One region of the Blautia sp. MSK.20.85 genome, then DNA from elsewhere that is predicted to be linked to it. Evidence: riboswitches for the same ligand, from Rfam matches in the RefSeq annotation. Region 1 holds a riboswitch; each other region holds the start of a gene.
What was found. A riboswitch is a leader RNA that binds a small molecule or an ion and turns the genes downstream of it on or off. The one in region 1 is predicted to bind cobalamin.
Positions count from the first base shown of each region.

Region 1 (3,165 bases):
TTTCTCATCTTTGGAAGCATCTGCTTTTTCTGCAGTCTCCTTGTCGGAGGAGTCTTCTTTTTTGTCTGTATCATCAGTTGTTTCTTCCACATCACCTGTCTTTACAGGATCTTTGACGCTGACTTTATGGTCATACCATTTACCTTTTTCTCCCAGAAGTGCCACATCAAATTCCTCATCAATGGCAGGTACCGGGATATCAAACCCGTAAACTTCCTCTGTATAACCGTCGCTGTATTTTACTGTATCTGTGGTAGGTTCAATGATCTCGGCGCCATCCTTCTGTGCATCTTCTGCAGTTCCTGCAAACAGATTTACGATCTTCTTGGAAACCAGGCTTACATGGATGGTCATCTTGCCATCTTTGACCGTAAGCTCTCCTTTTTCGTCATTGGCCTCATTTACATGGAACATACTGCTGTCTGTGTCAAACTCTGCTGTATAAACACCATCTTCCAGGGTATCTGTCTTGGCTGCGTCTGCCTCTTTCTCATTGGAAGCTTCTGCATCCTCTTTGGAATCGTTTTGGGCAGATTCGGTTTTTGCGGAATCTGTTGCAGCCATTGCAGGCACAGAGCCAAGGGCCATGGCTGATGCACTTACCATTGCAAGGATTAAGTTTACATAACGTTTTTTCATAATAATCTTCTCCCTTCCATAGATACAGCAATCTGCCCGGAAGACAGTCTTCCTGATCTTTCCGGGCAGTTACATGGATTTCTTATAGGTATCTGAGCTCACTCAGATCGTTTCATATTTATTATTCTGCGGAATCCTCAGCGGAATCAGCCTCTGTATCTGCTGCTGCGTCAGAATCTGCGGACTCATCTGTGCTTCCGATGGAGTCGATAGCTGCTTTTGTATGATCTACATAAAGCTGCTCAACAGCCTCGATACGTCCAAGACCTGCGATCTGTGTATCAACATTCTCGAAGTTTCCGGATGCTACAAACTGGCTCTTCCAGGAATCCTCATCATCACCGGCCATATCGTTGTTTGCATGGTCTCCGGCAACAACCATCAGCGGACGAAGAACAACGTTCTTGTATCCTGCCTCTTTTACCTTCTCGATAACCTTGTCGCAGGCTGTATCTTCCGGTTTACCCTCTACAGTACCGATGAATGCGTTCTTGAATCCAAGGTTTTCCATCTGTGTCTGCATCTGATCGTATGTAATGTTAGCTGTATGAGATGTTCCATGTCCCATGAATACGAATGCTGTGCCAGCCTCAGCTGCTGCATCCATGCTGTCAAATCCGGCTTCTTTGCAAGCCTCATCTGTGATTGCCTGAGCAACGGCTTTCTTGTCATCGTTGATCACGGTTGCATCGTCTCCAACCTCACCGAGCATTGGCTCTGCGATAGCTACAGACTCGAATTTATCTTTATAGCCATTGATCGCTTCTGTCATCTCATCGTACTCAGCACCATGCATCAGATGAGTAGGCTGTACAACCAGATTCTTAACACCATTCTCTACTGCACGGTCAAGAGCCTGCTGCATGTTATCGATCACTTCATCATCTCTTGCCTCTACATGGTTGATGATGATCTGTGCTGTAAATGCTCTTCTTACAGACCAGTCCGGATAAGCTTCTGCAAGAGCATCCTCGATTCCTTTGACATCCTCTGCACGGCTGTCATTGAAGGAAGTACCAAAGCTTACTACCAGAAGCTCGTTCTCACCGATCTCATCCTGGTTACGTGGATCGTCTTTGGAAGCGTCTCCTGTGTCACGTCCGAAGTAATCCGGATCAGCGTTCTCGCCCTCTACCAGTTCTTTCTGAGCGTCTGTCAGAGCATCCCATGCTTCTTTGGCTGCCTTGCAGTCCTCATCTGTTGTGTCAGTTCTCTCCTGAACATAGATCTTGTCGATCAGAGCTGCTACATTGTCAGCTGCTTTCTGGTCTTCATCAGAAGCCTCTGTGGTATCAGCTGCCTCAGTACTCTCATCTGCGCTCTCTTCTGTAGCGGAATCATCTGCTGCCATTGCTGTTGTAGCTGCACCCATAGAGCATGTCATGGAAACTGCGAGCATCAGAGCTAACATTGTTTTTCTTTTCATTTCTTATCGTCCTCTTTTCATGTATTTCCAGAATACTGATATGTACAAAAAAACGGCTGCTTTCTGCGGCCGCCTGCTCACACACGATTCTCTCGCAATACACATAAAAAGAAGTTCTGTATTGTTATTGAGAATACAGATTCGTAGACCGCGAATCCTGGATCTCACAATAAGGCAGTTCTCCTGACTTGGTTCCACACTGCTTTCCCTTCCCGGTTTCCCAGTGGTATTTAAAAACAGCTCCCCGTTCACAGTGACGGTATCGTTCCGGATTCTCACCGGATTCTCTTTTGCACATCCGACTGGACGCAACCTTATTGCCATAACATTTGTACATATTCGATTTTACCTGGTTACTTATTTTTTTACCACAAAATCACAAAATTGTCAAGATTGCTGTCGGACGAATCATGGTGCTTCCCCTGCATCTGTCAGTTATTTTCAACATACTCCTTTCAATATTCATGCACATTATGCATGGTTTTATATGATTTATGTTTTTTATTTATGGTACAGTGATTTCCTACAACATAAAAGCAGCCCCTTTCCGCCATCACTGTGACAGCAGAAAAGGGCCGCTCATATTATTTACTGAAGTACTCCTGCTCAAGGTATCTGGCTACATAGATACCGCTGGCGGATGCATGGGAAAGAGAATGTGTCACACCGCTGCAGTCTCCGATAACAAAGAGACCTTTGTGGCAGGTTTCCAGATTCTCATCGATCTCAACTTCCATGTTGTAGAATTTAACCTCAACACCATAAAGCAGAGTATCGTCATCTGCTGTTCCAGGTGCGATCTTATCCAGAGCATAGATCATCTCGATGATTCCATCCAGGATACGCTTCGGCATAACAAGGCTTAAGTCTCCCGGTGTTGCGGAAAGAGTCGGTGTTACGAAGCTCTCCTCAATACGTGCTTTTGTGCTTCGTCTTCCACGGATCAGATCTCCGAAACGCTGTACCATAACACCACCGCCAAGCATGTTGGAAAGTCTTGCGATGCTCTCACCATATCCGTTGCTGTCATGGAACGGCTCTGAGAAATGTTTGGATACCAGAAGCGCAAAGTTTGTATTGTTAGTGTGTTTTGCAGGATC
Region 1 is NZ_JAAIUN010000015.1:24,338-27,502, forward strand. Features, by position in the region: gene G5B12_RS09810 (hypothetical protein) at 1-639, opposite strand, end outside; gene G5B12_RS09815 (sirohydrochlorin cobaltochelatase) at 761-2,065, opposite strand; cobalamin riboswitch at 2,222-2,397, opposite strand; gene G5B12_RS09820 (NAD(P)/FAD-dependent oxidoreductase) at 2,650-3,165, opposite strand, start outside.

Region 2 (3,165 bases), on a different contig from region 1:
CAGAAACCTACAGATATTGAGCGAGTGTCTCTTGCATTAACAGCTATGGGAAAAGACATCACAAATGTTGACGGTGTAAACCTTGCAGCGATGATCTACAATTCTGAAAAACTGAAAAATGGTTCCAATGAACTGATCTATGCATTGATCGCTCTGGATGCCGCAGATATCCAGATCCCGGGAAATGCGAAATGGAACCGTGCTTCCATCATCAGGGCACTTGGAGAATTCCAGAATCCGACAACCGGTGGAATCGGACTTACCGATGCAAAAGGAGGAAGCTCTGATATTACAGCCATGGCGCTGCAGGCCCTTGCTGTCTACAGAAACCATAATACAGCCGCAAAAAATATTTCAGACAAAGCACTCACTTACCTGGCAAATGCCATGGGAGATGATTTCGGATATGGTACCTGTGAAAGTACAGCCCAGGTTCTTCTGGCACTGACTTCTATGGGAATTGATCCGTTAAGCGATGATTTTGGTACTGTAAATATGAATATGATCACAAATCTGACTGGTTATATTCAGAGCGACAATGGTTTTTCACATTCCATGTCAATTTCAAAATCCAGCGAAATGTCTACAGTACAGGCACTTCAGGCACTGGATTCTTACAGACGTTTTGTAAATAAGGAGACAACATACTGGGATCTGAAAAACAAAGGAGAACATGCAAAACACAGCTGGGATGCAGGAACAGTAACAAAGAAATCCACCTGTAAGACAAAAGGAACAAAATCTTATACCTGTACCTGGTGCGGAGAGAAAAAGACCGAATCAACAGCTCTTGCAGCACATAAGTGGAGTTCCTGGAAGACAACGAAATCTGCAACTGTTTTTGCACCGAAACAGATCACAAGAACCTGTTCTGTATGTGCCAAAAAAGAAACAAAGAATTCAGGAAGCAAACTGAAACCAACGATCAAACTGAACGCATATGGAATTCGTCTGAATCCGGGAAAATCTACTAGCAAAGTGAAAGTCAGTGGTCTTGCAAAAGGAGATTCCGTGAAGTCCTGGAAATCCAGCAATACTGCAATTGTAAAAGTAGATAAAAAAGGTGTGATCACCGCACAGAAAAAGACAGGTACTGCTTATATCACAGTAACTCTGGCAAGCAAAAAAACGGCGAAACTGAAAGTCGTTGTACAGAAAGGAACAGTAAGAACTGCGGCCATAACCGGACTGCAGTCCAGAATAACCATCAGTAAAGGAAAGACAACGACCTTAAAGCCGATACGCAGACCAATAACATCTGCTGAAAAACTTACATACAGTTCCTCCAATAAGGCTGTTGTCACAGTAAGTTCCAAAGGTGTGGTCAGAGGTGTGAAAAAAGGAACTGCGGTAATTACAGTAAGATCCGGAAAAGTTTCTTACAAATGCCGTGTAACTGTAAAATAAATACTGATCATTATGAAATAACCCCGCCTATAACTCTGATTCACGGGATTGTCACAGAAAAAGAAGTGTGTTATAATTTCTGAACAGTTAAATATGGAGAAAAAACAATTACCGGTTTTAAGTTCTCTGCCACATCGGCAGGGCCAAGAGGGAACAGGGTGAGAATCCCAGGCAGTCGTGCTACTGTATTTGTTTAGATCTTTCTGTAACCATTGTACGGATCTGTATGAGAAGGGGAGGGATCGTGATTACATAAGCCAGGATACCTGCTTAAAGCTGCTACCAGTTATTACACGCAATGATAAATGGAGGGGGAGATTGTTTGGTTTTGTGTACCTATTTTTCGGGACACAGAAAGAAACATTTCCTGAATTCAGAGATATTGCGGTAGCAGATGGTATTGTTGAAAACATGATCATTATATACGGATGCGATATCTTTCAGGGTATTGCATCCGTTTTTTTGTTGAGAGGTTAAAAAATGCAGAAAACACTGGTGTGGCGTTCGCAGAAAGAAAGAGAAAAAACATTTGTAAGAGGATGTGCAGAGAAACACGGAGAGAGAATTCTTGTTATCGGACAGCCTTATAGCCGAATCGGGGACGAGGCACTGAAGAATAATATCCGGATCAGAGAAGTGAGCCTGGAAAACTGCGTCAGAGAGATTGGCAGAGAAAGTTTCGCCGGATGTACAAGGCTTCGAACAGTAAGATCAGAGAAAATAAAAGTTATAAAAAACAGAGCTTTTTCCGGTTGTGTAAACCTGAGAAGTTTTGAAATCCCGGCTACAACAGAATATATTGGAAAAGGGGTTTTGTACGGGTGTAAAAGACTGCAGAAGACAGTTTTTGAAGAGAATAAGAAAATCATCCGAATTCCGGCAGAAGCTTTTATGGAGTGCCAGGAACTTTCCGGAGTAGTGCTTCCGGAAATGATCACTGAGATTGGGCGAAGGGCATTTTATAAATGTGGGAATCTGACAGAGATAAAAATTCCTCAGTCTGTGGAGCGGATTGAAAGAGAGGCGTTTTATCAGACCGGACTGCAGAAGCTGGAACTTCCTCAAAAGCTGAAATTTATTGGAGAGAGCGCTTTTCTGAAGTGCAGAAATCTGGAATATGTCCGGGTTCCGGAATATGTGGAAACTGTGGAAAAATGGGCGTTTCACGGGTGCAGTATGTTGAAAACAGTGGAATTTTCCGGGGATCCAGAAGTGCTGGGAGAATGGATCATAAATAAAGGGACAAAGATCCTGTGCAGAAAAAATACCAGAGTCGATGACTATTGTAGGAAGTATGGATTTGCGGTAGAATATCTGTAAAAGCGACCATTTTTTGGTGGAAAGAGGAGAAGGATGAGGGAAAGAAAACCTGTGATCGGCGTTACCTGTAATTTTGACTACAGGGATGCTGTTGGAATGGTTTCGGGCATGGGGATCACCGGGCAGGACTGGGACTTTGTCAGCGGTGATTATGTGTATATCCTGGAGAAAGCCGGTGCGATTCCTGTGCTGATCCCGCAGTATGGAGATCTGGAGGCGGCGAAACCGTTCCTGGAACAGCTGGACGGAGTGCTGATCTCCGGCGGACATGATGTAGGGCCGGAGCGGTACGGGGCGTTTCCAAAAGGGTACTGCGGAACGATCATGCCCATGCGGGATGAGCAGGATATTGCGATTTCCAGATATTTTATGATGGAAAAGAAAAAGCCGATCCTCGGGATCTGCCGTGGCATTCAGATCATGAATGTGGCCTGCGGC
Region 2 is NZ_JAAIUN010000014.1:22,409-25,573, reverse strand. Features, by position in the region: gene G5B12_RS09490 (Ig-like domain-containing protein) at 1-1,407, shown strand, start outside; cobalamin riboswitch at 1,510-1,695, shown strand; gene G5B12_RS09485 (leucine-rich repeat domain-containing protein) at 1,888-2,727, shown strand; gene G5B12_RS09480 (gamma-glutamyl-gamma-aminobutyrate hydrolase family protein) at 2,761-3,165, shown strand, end outside.
Region 2: it holds a riboswitch for cobalamin, as region 1 does, so the genes downstream of both, G5B12_RS09485 (leucine-rich repeat domain-containing protein) here and G5B12_RS09815 (sirohydrochlorin cobaltochelatase) in region 1, are expected to answer to the same signal.

Region 3 (3,165 bases), on a different contig from region 1:
ACCAGATCGTTCTTCATTACACAGACTACTATCCGGAAGAAGAGAATCATGTCTGGGAGACAGCATGGACATTTGACAAAAACGCCCACTGGCATGAATGTGCAAATTCCAAAAACGAAAATTCCTGGTGCAACATCTCCAGCAATGAGAGAAAGAACGGATATGCAGCACATACCTATGACAAAGGTAAAGTAACAAAAGCAGCTACCTGTACAACAGCAGGTGTGAAAACATATACCTGTACAGTCTGCGGCGCAACAAAGACAGTAAGTATCCCGAAGACAAGACATACTTACACCTGGAAAACAACAACAAAAGCAACCGTATTCAAACCGGCAGTACAGACAAAAGTCTGCTCCAAATGCGGTTATAAAACAAAGACAACCAGACCTTACGGCAAAAAACTGACTCCAACCCTGAAACTGAACGCAACAAAGATCACTCTGAAAGTAAATCAGTCCACATCCAGAGTGAAAGTAACAGGACTTGCCAACGGTGATGCTGTAAAGGCATGGGGAACTACCAACAAAAAGATCGTAACTGTAAGCAGCAAAGGTGTGATTAAAGCCGGAAAAACAGCTGGTACAGCAAAAGTTTCCGTAACCTTAAAGAGCAAAAAGAAAGCTTATATCACAGTAACTGTTCAGAAATCTACAGTAAAAACAACAAAGATCACAGGTGTAAAATCTGCCCTTACTCTGAAAAAAGGAGCAAAGACAACCCTGAAACCGGTACGTACACCGTTCACATCCGGTGAGAAGATTACTTACACTTCTTCCAATAAGAACGTGGCAACCGTAAGCAGCACAGGTGTGATCACAGCAAAAAAAGCAGGAACAGCAGTGATCACCGTAAAGAGCGGAAGCAAAAAAGTAACATGCAAGGTAACAGTTAAATAAAGCTGTTATCCCCTGAAAAATAAAAGCGGCATTTTTTCACAGAATGAAATGTGAAAAAATGCCGTTTTTGATCATTTGATCATAAATATTCAACTTTAAAATCAAATTCCTTACAATACTCATCTACTTTGGAACCTTTATAACACCGGATGGTACAGGCACGGTTGATGATCCATGGCCCGATAAAATCGGGATCGTGTCGGATCTCCAGATATTTCATACGGTTACATCCGTGGAATACCCATTTGCCGATATAATGGATATTTGTGGGAAGACAGACATAAGTAAGATTCATACACTTAAAAAATGCGCTTTCGTCCAAAAATTCCAGGGACTGGGGAAGATGAAGTTCTTCTATGGCACAAAAATAAAAAGCCTCTTTTCCGATACGTTTCAGACCTTCCGGGAAATCCACGGAACGGAGATTTTTACAGCGGTAAAAAGCACGGTCTTCGATGAGGGTAAGTGCGGAAGACAGCTGAAGGGATTCCAGGGAGGTACACTGTGAAAAAGCTTCGGAGCGGATCCGGGAAATCTGTGAATCATGGGGAAAGATCACACATCCAAGCTTTCGGTTCTCCTGAAAGGCGGCTCTCGGGATAGAAGAAAGTGCCTGAGGAAGAATGACTTTTTTCAGGGAATTACATTGAGAAAATACGTTGGATCCCATATTTTCCACCTGGGTGGGAAGCAATACTTCTTTCAGAAGAGTGCAGCCCTGAAAGGTTCTGGCGCCGATATTTTTAAGCGTGTCCGGAAAACAGACAGAGGAGATCTTGGTCTTTTTCTGAAAAGCTTCCGACGCGATATATTCAATTGGCGCAGGGATCTTTACATTTGAGGAAAGATAGTTTCTTGCGTTGTTTTTGGAAATGACACGACTGGATCTGTAATAAGTACCTGACATAAAAAAGTCTCCTTCAACATAAAAAAAGACACCGCATCACAGGCAGATACGATGTCAAAAAAGAATTCTCCATTTATCATACGTGTAATAGCCGGCAGTATTTCCAAGCAGATCTCCTGACTTATGCAGTCACGTTTATCCCCTTCTTATACGATAAATTACAATGGTTCACGGATAAACTAAGCAAATACAGTAGCACGTCTGTTGAGGATTCTCACCTTATTCCCTTTTAATCCGGTTTTCTGCAGGAAAAAACCGGAACTTGAAAACGTCTATATTTAATATTTTTGGGTGTCTGATTATTATATCACAGAAAAAGGACAGATACAATTGTTTTCCGGGTTTTCGTTTGACAGACAAGAGGAAATAAACTATAATTTCAGTATAAAATTTCATAGAAAAGAAAGACGTGCAAACAGGTGTGATTCCTGTACATGTAAGTGCGATGCCGTACAGTCGGCGGGCGGTTTTTCTTTCATGTAAGGTAGCATTGGTTTGCGCATAGGAACATCTATCAGGTAACGGAATCCCCTTGGAAAAGAGGGATTATTTTCCGTTACCTTTTTTGTTGCTTTTTTTGTGCAGAGAAAAGGAGGAAGAATGGAAAGTAAGAGGAAAAAGACGCTGTTTAATGTGATCATGGTAGTACTGATCCTGGTCATTGCCGGATGCGGAGTGATGGCAGTGGGAAATCTGAAAGGATGGTTTGATAAAGGATCGGACAGCGTTCTTATGACAAAGAACGTAAAAGGTGTGGCCAATATTCAGAGAAACGGTGTGGGCTACGGCCTGGAAAAAAATGTGGCATTGAGAGCCGGAGATATTCTTGAGACGAAGAACGGAACCACAGCGGAGCTTTCAGCCGGAGAAAACAATACACTTTCACTTAACGCAAATACGAAACTTACTGCGGAATCCGTAGAAAAAAACAATTTGAAACTTACTGCGGATCAGGGAGAGGTTTTTGCGGATCTTACGGATTCTGTGGGAAAAGCAGAGATCGCTCTTGATGAAAATACGCTTACCTTTGAGACAGGAGTCTTTTCCGTAAGCGCACAGTCCGGAAGCGGCGCTGTGTATGTATTTAAGGATGAAGTGGAACTGGCCGGAGCGGACGGAAAAACCACAACCGTAACAGCCGGCGAAAGTGCTCAGATGACAAAAAGTGAGGACGGAAGCTGGAAAGTAGAAACAAGTAAGATCTCAGCAGGAGCATTAAATGAATATATGATCCAGCAGCTGCTGGGATGCGCAGATAAAGACAGTTTATGTTTTACACCGGAGGAACTTCAGAAAGTTCTGGATGACAGAGCCGCAGAGAAGAAAGCAGCTCTTGAGAAGAGTTTAAATTCTACAAAC
Region 3 is NZ_JAAIUN010000030.1:13,369-16,533, forward strand. Features, by position in the region: gene G5B12_RS13645 (DUF4430 domain-containing protein) at 1-899, shown strand, start outside; gene G5B12_RS13650 (leucine-rich repeat domain-containing protein) at 979-1,806, opposite strand; cobalamin riboswitch at 1,896-2,087, opposite strand; gene G5B12_RS17590 (DUF4430 domain-containing protein) at 2,407-3,165, shown strand, end outside.
Region 3: it holds a riboswitch for cobalamin, as region 1 does, so the genes downstream of both, G5B12_RS13650 (leucine-rich repeat domain-containing protein) here and G5B12_RS09815 (sirohydrochlorin cobaltochelatase) in region 1, are expected to answer to the same signal.

Region 4 (3,165 bases), on a different contig from region 1:
TCCTTATCACTTTTTTTGTCACCTTTTGCCTGAGCCACTGTTGTCATGGAAAAAGTCATCATGCATGCAAGTGTAGCAGCCAGCACTTTTTTAACTACGTTATTTCTCATTTCATCCTCCTAAAGATAAATAATACTGATCATATGGTGTTGGTTTGTTACAGAGTTGTTTTATTGATCCTGGCGCGGATCCAGTACATCACGGATGCTGTCTCCAAGCATGTTGAAAACAACAACACAGATCACGATAGCGATACCAGGGTAGATCATAAGCCATGGCGCTTTTGCCATGTAGGTCCTTCCTTCATTCAGCATCAGTCCCCATTCCGGTGTCGGCGCGGTTGCACCAAATCCCAGGAATGAAAGGGAAGCCAGTTCCAGCATCATGGTTCCGATATCTGCCGCTGCAGTTACCACCATCTGGGTTACCATGTTGGGAAGAACGTGTACAAGAAGAATTTTCCAGGTCTTTGTTCCGTTTACCACAGCTGCCTCTATGTAAAGACTCTTCTTGACTTTCAAAACCATACTTCTTGCAAGGCGGGCATATTTTGTCCAGCTTACAGCCGCAATGGAGATAACGGCATTGACCAGATTCGGTCCGAGCATACCGGCAATGGCAATGGCCAGAACAAGGCCGGGGAATGAGATCATCATATCCGCGATACGCATGATCACTGCATCCACAACACCACCGAAATATCCGGCGATAACTCCTAAAAATGTACCGATCACAAAGATCACCGCAACCAGACATAAGGTCATGATCAGAGAGGTTCTTGTTCCGAAGATAACACGGGAAAGAAGATCTCGTCCAAGCTTATCCGTTCCGAACGGATGAGCGGAGCTTGGCTCCTGCAGTGATTCGGTCATAACTGCATCCAACGGATCATATGGGGAAAGCTGCGGTGCAAAGATCGCAACACCGATCACCACGAGACCCAGAATAAAGAAAAGAGTGAACTGTTTATTTTCTTTGAATGTTCGTAATACCTTTTTCAATTATCTATCCTCCTTAAGTCTTGGATCGAGATAAGTATAGGACAGATCCACAAGCAGGTTGATGCACATGTACAGGATCGCGATCCAGAGTACATAGCCCTGTACAAGAGGATAGTCACGACAGGAAATTGCCTTTACTGCCATATTTCCCATTCCAGGCCAGTTGTAAATGATCTCTACAACTGCAGTACCTCCCAGAAGACTTCCAAGGGAAAGCCCCAGCAGTGTTACCAGCGGAAGCATTACATTAGGAAGAACGTGTTTCCAGAGAATGACTCTTTCCTTGATCCCACGCATTCTTGCACCTGTGACATAATCCTGGTGAAGTTCCTCCAGTACTGCACTTCTTACCTGTCTGGTATACTTTGCAGACATGGCAAGTGCAAGTGTCAGCGCCGGAAGGATCATGGATTTAAAATCTGTACTGCCTCCGGCAACATTGATCCAGCGAAGCTGAACACCAAAGATGCTGAGAAGGATCAGGCCCAGCCAGAAGCTTGGAACAGATACTCCCACAAAGGTAATTCCTCTTACAAAATAATCCGGGAATTTGTTCTGATATACAGCGGCCAGTATTCCAAGCGGTATGGAAATAATGACCATCATCAGAAGTGCCAGCAACGACATCCTCAGCGTCGGCCAGAAACAGGATACCAGTTTATCCGTTACCGGCATTTTGAAAGAATAGGACTGTCCCATATCTCCTGTTACAACACCTTTCAGCCAGGAACCATACTGCACAAGAAATGGCTGGTCAAGGCCGAGATCATGTCTTGTCTGTTCCAGAAGTTCTGGTGTTGGAAGATTACCACACTCTGTCAACATGATCTCCGCAGGATCACCAGGTGACAGGTAGGTCAGTCCAAATGTGAAAAAGCTGATTCCAAATAATACAATGATAATCTGGAGAAATCTTTTTCCTACTTGTTTCTTTGTCACGTTTTACTCCTTTCCTCATTTGATGTGATTTTTAGCATAGCCGTTTCAACTTATATAAGATAATAATAACTATAATGGGATTCTTTATATGCAGAAAATGCATGGAATTTTAGAAATACGCACGAAAAAAGCCCGTGACGAAATACGGGCACACACAAAAAAACTTGCTTCCTATCTTCCGTAAGAATCATCTTAAAACAATTACAAGCAGGTCTCCTGACTCAGGCTCCTCACCCTCAGACACCTTCCCGGCCCTATTTCTCACGCACCCGGCCAGTGGTATTTTATCTGAGGATTCCCCATTACAGTGACGGGATCGTACCGGATTTACACCGGTTTCCCTATTAATCCTCTCGGAACTTGCAACGACTGATGTAAAAATCAGCAAATGCTGTTAAATTACGGATTTATTATATGATAAATCTATTGCTGTTGTCCATAGAAAAATGTTGTATTTTTAGAATATTTATCAATTTTGTCAAAGCTGTTTGAATTGTACATATACCCCGTTAGGTATTTAACAACTGAGTTTATCCGATTTGTCAAAAAAATACGGATTTTACGCGTTTGTTTTTACAAACAGAACAACAAACGGTAAAATCCGGTTTTCTTATCGCTTCTATAGGAATTGAATAAAACAATTTTTGGTGGAAAAGCTCTGCGAATATCAGGTCAGCGTCTCTGTGATCGCTGCATAGGCGATCATCGGTCCGTCCTCAATAATATTCAGGCTGGCTGTCTGATAAAGTACAACTCCATTTTCTGTTGCAATGGATGTATAAAGCAGGTTTCCGTAGTAATCTCTCAGTTCACCCAGGTCTTCTCCTTTAAAGAAGTACTCTCCAGGCTTTTTGGATGGATACCAGCATCCGGTATATGGTGCATATTCATATACCACATTTTCCAGAAGCATCTGACGGTAATGTTTCAGTCCGTGACATTTCTTCCCCTGAAGATGAAACACAAGATGACGGACGTCTCTTTTGTCCTGTTCCACTTCCTCCCAGGTCCAGTAACTGTGTCCGCCCCTCTCGATGAGAATGCTTGGAATTCCAAGAGAAGAAGCATAATTATAGGCACCACCTGTAGCAGTTGTAGAGCGGACCACATATTTGACACCGATATGTCTTGCCATATGTAAGGACTTCTCTGCCGTCTCTTCATCTACAACCCCTACATAATAAACATATGGATGAAGCTGCTCATATCCGTCTCCGCTGTGCAG
Region 4 is NZ_JAAIUN010000003.1:127,959-131,123, reverse strand. Features, by position in the region: gene G5B12_RS02870 (ABC transporter substrate-binding protein) at 1-110, opposite strand, end outside; gene nikC (nickel transporter permease) at 171-1,001, opposite strand; gene nikB (nickel ABC transporter permease) at 1,002-1,940, opposite strand; cobalamin riboswitch at 2,130-2,319, opposite strand; gene G5B12_RS02855 (M14 family metallopeptidase) at 2,608-3,165, opposite strand, start outside.
Region 4: it holds a riboswitch for cobalamin, as region 1 does, so the genes downstream of both, nikB (nickel ABC transporter permease) here and G5B12_RS09815 (sirohydrochlorin cobaltochelatase) in region 1, are expected to answer to the same signal.